Regions from separate parts of the Companilactobacillus metriopterae genome, predicted to be linked through region 1. Evidence: predicted binding sites of a transcription regulator. Region 1 holds the regulator's gene; each other region holds the start of a gene.

Region 1 (3,293 bases):
ATATGCAGGAACTGTAATAACAGCATCTGTAACTTCTTCACCAAGATAATCTTCTGAGAATTTCTTGATGTATTGAAGAATCATTGCTGAAATTTCTTGTGGTGTATAAGATTTATCACCAACAGTTACTTTGTAACCTGCTTCACCAATGTGACGTTTGATTGATGAAATTGTATCTGGGTTAGTGATTGCTTGACGTTTTGCAACTTCACCAACTTGAATTTCACCATCTTTAAAAGCAACAACAGATGGAGTTGTTCTAGCTCCTTCTGGATTTGTAATAATTTTTGGAGAACCACCTTCAAGTACTGCAACAGCAGAGTTTGTAGTTCCTAAATCAATACCGATTACTTTTGACATTAATATTAACCTCTTCTATTTTTTATTTTGCAACGACTACCATTGCTGGTCTTAAAACTCGATCATTTAACATATAGCCTTTTTGGAGTACTTCAACTACTGTATCAGCGGGATTGTCTTCAGTCGCTGGAACAGTTTGTACAGCTTGGTTAACAGTTGGATCAAATTTTTCGTTTTTATTATTTATTTCAATAACTTGATTATCTTTAAAAGCATTGATCAGATGTGTCTGAACCATCTCAATCCCCTTTTTCAATTGAGCACTTGCCTCATCATCGGCTTCAACTGTCAGAGCTCTCTCTAAGTTATCTAGAACAGGAAGAATTTCGGTTGCTAGATTTTGTCCATCATATTTTAGGATGCTTGCAACTTCCTTTTGATGGCGAGCTGTCATATTCTGCATTTCAGCTTGAGCACGTAAATATTTATCCTCAAGCTCAGATTTTTCTTCTTTAAGAGCTTCTATTTCTTCATTAGTTTCATCATTTTTAACAGAGTCATCTGATTCTACATCCAATTCTAATTCTTCATCTGTAGATTCGATTTTGTTTTCTTTATCTGCCATAAATTCCTCCTATATTATGAATCATCATACCTTGAATAATAATCCATTAGTCTTTTTGAGAACTCTTGTCTGAATTCACCCATTAAACCAATAAGTTGTGAATAGTGCATTTGTGTTGGTCCTAAAATTGCTATTAAACCTTTTCCATGTTCTCCAGCATCATAATTTGTGGTAATAAGACTATAATTTTTTAGAGTATCATTACCGAGCTCACTACCAAATCTAACAATTATTTCGTTGTTATCTTCACCAGTATCAAGTAACTGCTTCAAATCATCACTCCCATTAATCATTGAAAATAATGATTGAACATTACTGGAATCATAATCCTGCGCATAATTTAAAAGATTCAATTGACCATCAACAAAATACTTTTCTGACTCTGCTTTCTTAAACAATCCCGAAAGCATATCAATAAATCCACTATCAGAATACATGTATTGCGTTAATATAGCTGGAATTTCTGTTTGAAGTAATTTTTGAACTTGAATTAAAGGTTTACCGATCAATTTGTCATTTACAATTCGAACGATTTTTTCTATTAATTCTGAGTCAATTTTTTCATCTACTGTGTATATATTACTTTCGACATTATTATCACTTGTAACAATAATTGCCATTATCTGATGTGGATTTAAAGGGACAATTCTAAATCCTGTTAAGAGAATTGACTGCCCTTCTGGTCCCAAAGTAATAGCCGTATAACTTGTTAGATGTGATAAAATTTTGGCAGATTCCTGAATCAAATCATCAATTTGATGATATTCACGACCAAAATTCTGATCAATACTTCTAGAAATTTCGTCAGATACTGAAACTGGTTGCACCAAATTATCCAGATAATAACGATATCCTTGAACAGACGGAATTCTTCCAGAAGATAAATGTGTCTTCTCCAAATACCCTGAATCTTCTAAGGCAGCCATCTCATTTCTGATGGTAGCTGAACTTACCGAAAATGGTAAATTATTCATTAGTGTCTTGGAACCAACTGGTTGACCAGTATCTGTATAAATACTTACAACTTCGCGTAAAATAGCATCTTGACGTTGTGTTAGCATTACTACCAGCCTCCTTTAGCACTATTAAACCTTGAGTGCTAACATCCTAAAATATATCAATCTAAACGCTTTGTGTCAAGTGATTACACATAAAAAAGAAAGTTCATAATGAACTTTCTTTTTATTTAAAATATTCTTCTGTATCTTTTTGATCTTGATGAAGTTGATCGATTAACTCATCCATACTATTGAATTTCACTTCTCCACGCAAATATTTTAACCATTCAATTCTAATAGGTTCGTCATATATATCATCATGGAAATTTAAAATATTTGATTCAATTGTTAATCCTGTCTCTTCTTCAAAAGTAACATTGTAACCAACTGAAGTCATTGCTTCATACCATTTCCCTTTTATAAAAACACGTGTCACATAAACACCGACACCAGGAATCAGCTGATCCGCTGTTGGTTTAATATTAGCTGTGGGAAAACCCATTTCACGACCTCTTTTTAATCCGTGAACTACAACCCCTTGATTCTGATAGGCGTAACCCAATAAATCATTGGCCTCAGTTACTTTATTATTTTTAAGTAATTCCCTAATTTCACTAGAACCGATTTTTCTATCTTTATTATCAAGTCTAGGAACACTTATTACTTCAAAGTTACCTTTAGAATATTTAGGTAATAAATTCATATTAGCTATATCTTTTTTACCATATGTATAATCAAAACCAGCAACTACAAATTTTGCATTCATATCAATCATATATTGATTTACAAAGTCTTGAGGACTCAGATGAGCTAGTTCGTCACTAAATTCTAAAAAGTAAACGTCATCTACTCCTAATTCTTTAATTAGTTCTGATTTTCGACGCATAGTAGATAAATAAGTATAGTTTTTTTCATTTTGATAAACTACTCTTGGTGATCTATCAAACGTAATCAAGACTGATTCCAAGTTGTTTTTTTGTGCTAATTCAACACCCTTTTGGATTACTTCTTGATGACCCTTATGAATTCCATCAAAAAATCCCATAATCAAGACAGTATCTTTTTGTGGTCTTTCATTTTTTTTAATTGGATAACTTACGTAGTATATTTTCATATTTTTACTCTTAATTATTTTGAAGTAGCATAGTAGAAGCTACCCAAAGATTTTTACTGTGATCATACTTATATATTGCTTTTATTTTATCTTCAAAATAGAGTGCTACTTCGGAATTTTTATCACTATTTAGTTGCAACCCTACACCATTACACACAAGATTCCATTCATCATCGTTTAATGAATACTTTGGTAGATATGAAAGAACACTTTCTATTGAAGTTAAAAATTCATAATTTTCATTTTTTACCATCTC
Region 2 (3,293 bases), 490 kb from region 1:
CTTCATCTTGACCAATAACACTTGATTTTAGGTTTGGTTCTAGGTTCTTTAGTTGAAGTTGCTCGTTAGCTTTCAAATCACCAACAGGAATTTTAGTCTTCTCTTCGACGATTTTTTCGATTTCTTTTTCAGAGATCATACTTTCATCAAGAGGAGTTTCCTTAGTGTTATCTTTCATTTTTTGATATTTAGAAACTTCATCACGGTAATATGCAGCTTTTTCATAATCTTCATTTCTCAATGCAGATTGTTTTTGAACTTCCGCATCAGAAATCTTGTTATCTAATTCTGCAATATCGATATGATTTGTTTGAAGATTTTTCTTAGATCCAGCTTCATCCATCAAATCGATGGCTTTATCTGGTAAGAATCTGTCTTGAATATAGCGAGCTGATAATTCTGCAGCGGCTACAATAGCATCGTTAGAATATTTTACGTGGTGATAGTCTTCATACTTAGGTTGAATACCTTTTAGAATTTGGATAGTAGCTTCAACACTAGGTTCATCAACTTGAACAGGTTGAAGTCTTCTTTCTAGAGCTGAATCTTTTTCGATTGTACGATATTCATTTAAAGTTGTTGCACCAACTAGTTGTATTTCGCCACGAGCTAGTGCAGGTTTTAGAACGTTACCAGCGTCCATTCCACCTTCAGCATTACCGGCACCAACAATTTCATGAATTTCATCTATAAATAGGATGATATTGTCATCTGCCTGAAGTTCTTTGATAAGTTGTTGCATTCTTTGTTCAAACTGACCACGTACGCCAGTGCCTTGAACTAGTGAAACAACATCCAAGCGAATTACTTTTTTGTTGCGAAGTTTTTCAGGAACGTCTTCGTCAACAATTTTTTGTGCTAATCCTTCAACCACGGCTGTTTTACCAACACCGGCTTCACCGATTAGTACAGGATTGTTCTTAGTTCTTCTATTTAATATTTCAATTACTCGTTTAATTTCATCGTCACGTCCAATTACAGGATCGACTTGACCTTTTCTTGCTTGTTCGGTTAAATCCACACCGTATTGAGCTAGTAGTGAATTGCCGCCGCCGTTTGGACCACGTCGACCTGATTGCGTATTAGGATCTCCAGCTTGAAAGCCTTGTGATTCAGATGAATTGTTCATAGCATTGAATAGTTCTTCAAAACTTGAAAAACCATTTGTGTTTTCTGCCATATTATCTATACCTTCATTACTTTCGTTTCTTAATTTTTGATAGCAATTTTGACAAAGGTTAACCTCTGTACGTTTGCCATTTACACTGGTATATAAGTGAATTGTTGCTTCATTTTCATTACAATTTTGACACAGCACTATAATCCCACCTTTCGGTTCAAAATTATAAAGATAGTATAAGACTTAGCACTCTCTAATTGCAAGTGCTAAGTCTTAAAAATTTCAACTTTATTTTATGAAAGTTATTTTTTTGTTAATTATCCTTGAAAAGCCTTTCTGTAAGCGTTAACCGACTTATTTGATAAGGCTTTGGAGAGTTATAAAGTAATGAAAAAGGTTGTTAATAATTTAAGAAAATGGTAAATTAAGAAATGAATATTTGTAGAGTTTTCTACATAATTTAATAAACAATAAAGAGGTAATTTATATCATGGAAAAGAAAGAATATCACGTAATCGCAGAAACAGGAATTCACGCACGTCCAGCAACAATGCTTGTACAAGCTGCAAGTAAATTCTCTTCAGATGTAAACATCGAATTTGATGGAAAATCAGTTAACCTAAAATCAATCATGGGTGTTATGTCACTTGGTGTTGGTCAAGGTGCTGATATTACTATTACTGCCGAAGGTGATGACGAAGCTGACGCAATTGCTGCAATCACAGAAACAATGACAAAAGAAGGTTTAGCTGAATAATGTCTACACAAATCAAAGGGATAGCTGCTAGTGAAGGTATTGCTACTGCAGAAGCATACCTTTTGGTTCAACCAGACCTTTCATTTTCAAAGAAGAGTATTAGTGATGTTGATGGCGAAGTTAAACGTCTTCAAGATGCACTTACTCAATCAGACAATGAATTAACAAAAATCAGAGATGCGGCTAAAGAATCATTGGGTGAAGAAGGCGCACAAGTTTTTGATGCGCACAAATTGATTCTTGCTGATCCTGAATTTACAGGTGCTGTTGAACAACAAATTAAAGATCAAAGTATCAATGCTGAACAAGCACTTGATGAAGTTTCACAAAACTTTATTACAATTTTTGAAGGTATGACAGATAATCCATACATGCAAGAAAGAGCAGCAGATATTCGCGACGTTACTAAACGTGTAATGGCTCACTTGCTTGGTGTTGAATTACCTAATCCTTCACTAATTGATCATGAAGTTATTGTTGTTGCTCACGATCTTACTCCAAGTGATACAGCTCAACTTAACAAGAAATTTGTTAGGGGCTTTATTACTGATATTGGTGGACGTACAGCCCACTCTGCAATTATGGCACGTTCATTAGAACTACCTGCTGTAGTTGGAACAAATACAGTTACAGCTGACATCAAAGATGGTGATCAGGTTATTCTTGATGGTCTCGATGGTGTGGCTATTGTTAACCCAAGTGATGATGATGTTGCTAAGTATTCAAAATTAGCTTCTGATTTTGCTGCCGAAAAAGCAGAATGGAAAAAGCTAAAGAGTGAAGCAACAGTCACTGCTGATGGTAAACATTTTGATGTAGCAGCTAATATTGGTTCACCAGATGATTTAGATGGTGTTCTTGATAATGGTGCTGAAGGTATCGGATTGTATCGTACAGAATTCTTGTATATGCAATCAGATCAACTTCCAACAGAAGAAGATCAATTCAATGCTTACAAGAAAGTTCTTGAAAGTATGAATGGAAAACCAGTTGTTGTCCGTACTATGGATATTGGTGGAGATAAGCATTTACCATATCTACCACTACCAGAAGAAGATAATCCTTTCTTAGGATATCGTGCTATTCGTATTAGTATTGATCAACAAGATATTTTCAGAACTCAACTGCGTGCTTTGATTCGTGCTTCAGCATTTGGTGAACTAAGAATTATGTTCCCAATGATTGGTACACTTCAAGAATTTAGAACTGCTAAGTCTATTTTTGAAGAAGAAAAAGCTAAGTTAGTTGCAGAAGGTGTAAAAATTTCAGATTCTATCCAAACAGGAATGATGATGGAAATACCTGCTGCTGCTGTATTGGCTGATCAATTCGCCAAGGAAGTTGATTTCTTTAGTATTGGAACAAATGACTTGATTCAATACACAATGGCTGCTGATCGTGGTAACGAAAGAGTTT
Region 3 (3,293 bases), 270 kb from region 1:
ATAATGCCAAAACTAAAGAAGAGCTTGATCAAATGATTGATTCAGGTGACTGGGATCACTTGTTAACCAAGGTTCCAGTTAAATCTGGTGATTTCTTCTATGTTCCTAGTGGTACAGTTCATGCCTTAAATAAGGGAATATTGGTCTTAGAAACACAGCAGAGTAGTGACACTACATATCGTCTTTATGACTATGACCGAGTAGACAAAACTACTGGTAAGATGCGTGAACTACACTTAGAACAGTCCAAAGATACAATCACTGTTCCTTACAAGAGACCACAGTTGGATATAGAGACTGTTGAAAAAAATGGCAATAAATATACGACATTTGTACAGCCACCATTGTCTCCTTACTTCGCAGTATACAAATGGGAAATAAATAATTCTGATGATTTTAAACATGAAGTTGGAAGCTATACTTTAATTTCTGTTTTGTCTGGTGAAGGTCAAATTACTATTGATAATAAAGATTACTCTTTATCAAAGGGACAACACTTAATTGTTCCTGCAACAGTTAATAGTTGGAAATTATCTGGAAATTTAAACATCATTGCCTCAGAATCTGGGGAAAAATAAAAGCGTTGAAACATTTAAAGTTTCAACGCTTTTTTATTATGCAAAATTAATCAATATAACAATTAAGTTCATTAAAATATGTGCCATCATATTTATGTAAATGTTCTTTGTTCTACTGTATATGAAGCATAAGAACAGTCCAATAAAGAAATATACTAAGAAGAAACTATCTTGATGTAAAAAGGCAAATAACAAGCTAGATAGTGCTGCAGACATACCAAAGCCTATGTATTGATTTAAATCAGTAAACATAAGTTTTCTGAATATTATTTCTTCCATGATTGGTGCACATACTAAGGGGTATATGACATAATATGGGGCAAATTTCATATATGTTATAAGATCTTGTGTGTTGGCAGATAATGAAACATTGAAGAATTGAACTAATATCTCAGATATCACAAGTTGAATAACTATAATTCCCAAAGTAGTAGCAATTATCCAAAGGAAAGATCTAGTAGGACTTAATCGTCTTTCTGTAATATCTAAAGTTCTAGATTTGGCTAATATATAGCTAGTTGCAATGATTGTGACTACAGTCATTGTTATAAAGTAAGGAGTTCCCACTATTTTGAATCCGAGTAATATAGTTGCGATAATACTAATACCCAAATATGTAAGAAAAATAGGTATCTGTTTTCTAAAATTATCCATGAAATACTCCTAAAATTATTTGTTTATACTTGAATCTTATCTGTAAAATGATATCATAAAAATTGTGATTAGCACATTGAACTTGAGAGTGCTAAAAAAGATATCATAAAATCTGGAGGTATTAAAATTGTTAAAACCACTTGGAGATAGAGTTATTGTATCAGTCGATCAAGAAGAAGAAAAGACTGTCGGAGGTATTGTTCTAGCTAATAACGCAAAAGAAAAACCTCAAACTGCCGAAGTTATTGCTGTTGGTGAAGGACTAGTTTCTGATAACGGAACAAAAGTTGCTTTAACAGTTAAAAATGGAGATAAGGTTTTATTCGATAAATATGCAGGATCAGAAGTTACATTTGATGATCAAAAATACCTAATTCTTCACGAAAAAGATATTATGGCAATCGTTGAAAAATAAAAAATACTAATACTAAAAGAGGATTTGTGAAATGGCAAAGGAAATTAAATTTTCAGAAGACGCACGTTCAAAGATGATGGACGGTGTTAATAAATTAGCGGATACTGTTAAAACTACAATTGGACCAAAGGGTCGTAATGTTGTTATTGAAAAATCATATGGTTCACCTGAAATTACAAATGATGGTGTTACAATTGCAAAAAGTATCGAACTAGAAGATCACTTTGAAGATATGGGAGCAAAATTAGTTGCTGAAGTTTCTTCAAAAACAAATGATATCGCTGGTGATGGTACAACAACAGCTACAGTTCTTGCCCAAGCATTACTTAATGAAGGTATGAAGAACGTGACTGCAGGAGCTAACCCAGTAGGTATCCGTAATGGTATCGAAATGGCAACTAAAGCAGGTGTTGAAGAGTTAAGCAAGATTTCACACAAGGTTGCTGGTAAGAAAGATATTGCTCAAGTTGCTTCAGTTTCTTCAGCAAGTGAAGAAATCGGTGATTTAATCGCTGATGCAATGGAAAAAGTTGGTAATGATGGTGTTATCACAATTGAAGAATCAAAAGGAATCGATACAACACTTGATGTTGTAGAAGGTATGCAATTTGATCGTGGGTACTTGTCACAATACATGGTAACTGATAACGATAAAATGCAAGCTGATCTAGAAAATCCATATGTATTGATTACAGATAAGAAAATTTCAAATATCCAAGATATCTTGCCAATGTTACAAGAAATTGTTCAACAAGGAAAATCACTTTTGATTATTGCCGATGATATTGATGGTGAAGCCTTGCCAACACTTGTATTGAATAAGATTCGTGGAACATTCAATGTTGTAGCTGTCAAAGCTCCAGGATTTGGTGATCGTCGTAAGGAACAACTACAAGATATTGCAATCCTAACTGGTGGTACAGTTATTACAAGTGACTTGGGTCTTGAATTGAAAGACACAACACTAGAACAACTTGGACAAGCTGGTCGTATTACAGTTACAAAAGATAATACAACTATTGTCGAAGGTTCTGGAGACGCAACACAAATTTCAGAACGTGTTGAAACAATTAAGAAGCAAGTTGAAGAAACAACATCAGACTTTGATCGTGAAAAAATGCAAGAACGTCTTGCAAAATTAGCTGGTGGTGTTGCTGTAATCAAAGTTGGTGCCGCAACAGAAACAGAATTAAAAGAACGTAAATATAGAATTGAAGATGCACTAAATGCCACACGTGCCGCTGTTGAAGAAGGATACGTTGCTGGTGGTGGAACAGCATTGATGAACATTATCTCAGGTGTTAGCTCTGTCAAAGGAGAGGGAGATGTTCAAACAGGAATTAACATAGTTGTTCGTGCCCTTGAAGAACCACTACGTCAAATTGCTGAAAATGCTGGTCTTGAAGGATCAGTAATTGTTGAAAGATTGAGACAACAAGAAAATGAAGTTGGATACAATGCTGCTACCGGTGAATGGGTAAACATGATTGAATCAGGTATTATCGATCCAACTAAAGTTACAAGATCTGCACTTCAAAACGCAGCCAGTGTATCAGCACTATTATTAACAACAGAAGCAGTTGTTGCTGATAAGACAGAACCAAATGATTCAGCCGATCCAATGCAAGCACCAGGTGCTGGTATGG

The links. The regulator HrcA, encoded in region 1, represses chaperone genes, less so after heat shock. The targets are predictions, from matches to a motif close to TTAGCACTCNNNNNNNNNGAGTGCTAA.
Region 2: CS873_RS02970 (ATP-dependent Clp protease ATP-binding subunit) is a predicted target of HrcA. The motif match lies at 1,364-1,390, and genes of this name have one in related genera.
Region 3: groES (co-chaperone GroES) is a predicted target of HrcA. The motif match lies at 1,301-1,327, and genes of this name have one in related genera.

What each region holds. Positions count from the first base shown of each region.
Region 1 is NZ_CP024610.1:1,100,231-1,103,523, forward strand. Features, by position in the region: gene dnaK (molecular chaperone DnaK) at 1-360, opposite strand, end outside; gene grpE (nucleotide exchange factor GrpE) at 383-925, opposite strand; gene hrcA (heat-inducible transcriptional repressor HrcA) at 940-1,986, opposite strand; gene ribF (riboflavin biosynthesis protein RibF) at 2,108-3,037, opposite strand; gene truB (tRNA pseudouridine(55) synthase TruB) at 3,048-3,293, opposite strand, start outside.
Region 2 is NZ_CP024610.1:612,174-615,466, forward strand. Features, by position in the region: gene CS873_RS02970 (ATP-dependent Clp protease ATP-binding subunit) at 1-1,318, opposite strand, end outside; gene CS873_RS02975 (phosphocarrier protein HPr) at 1,611-1,877, shown strand; gene ptsP (phosphoenolpyruvate--protein phosphotransferase) at 1,877-3,293, shown strand, end outside.
Region 3 is NZ_CP024610.1:1,374,285-1,377,577, reverse strand. Features, by position in the region: gene manA (mannose-6-phosphate isomerase, class I) at 1-578, shown strand, start outside; gene CS873_RS07035 (CPBP family intramembrane glutamic endopeptidase) at 615-1,232, opposite strand; gene groES (co-chaperone GroES) at 1,360-1,647, shown strand; gene groL (chaperonin GroEL) at 1,679-3,293, shown strand, end outside.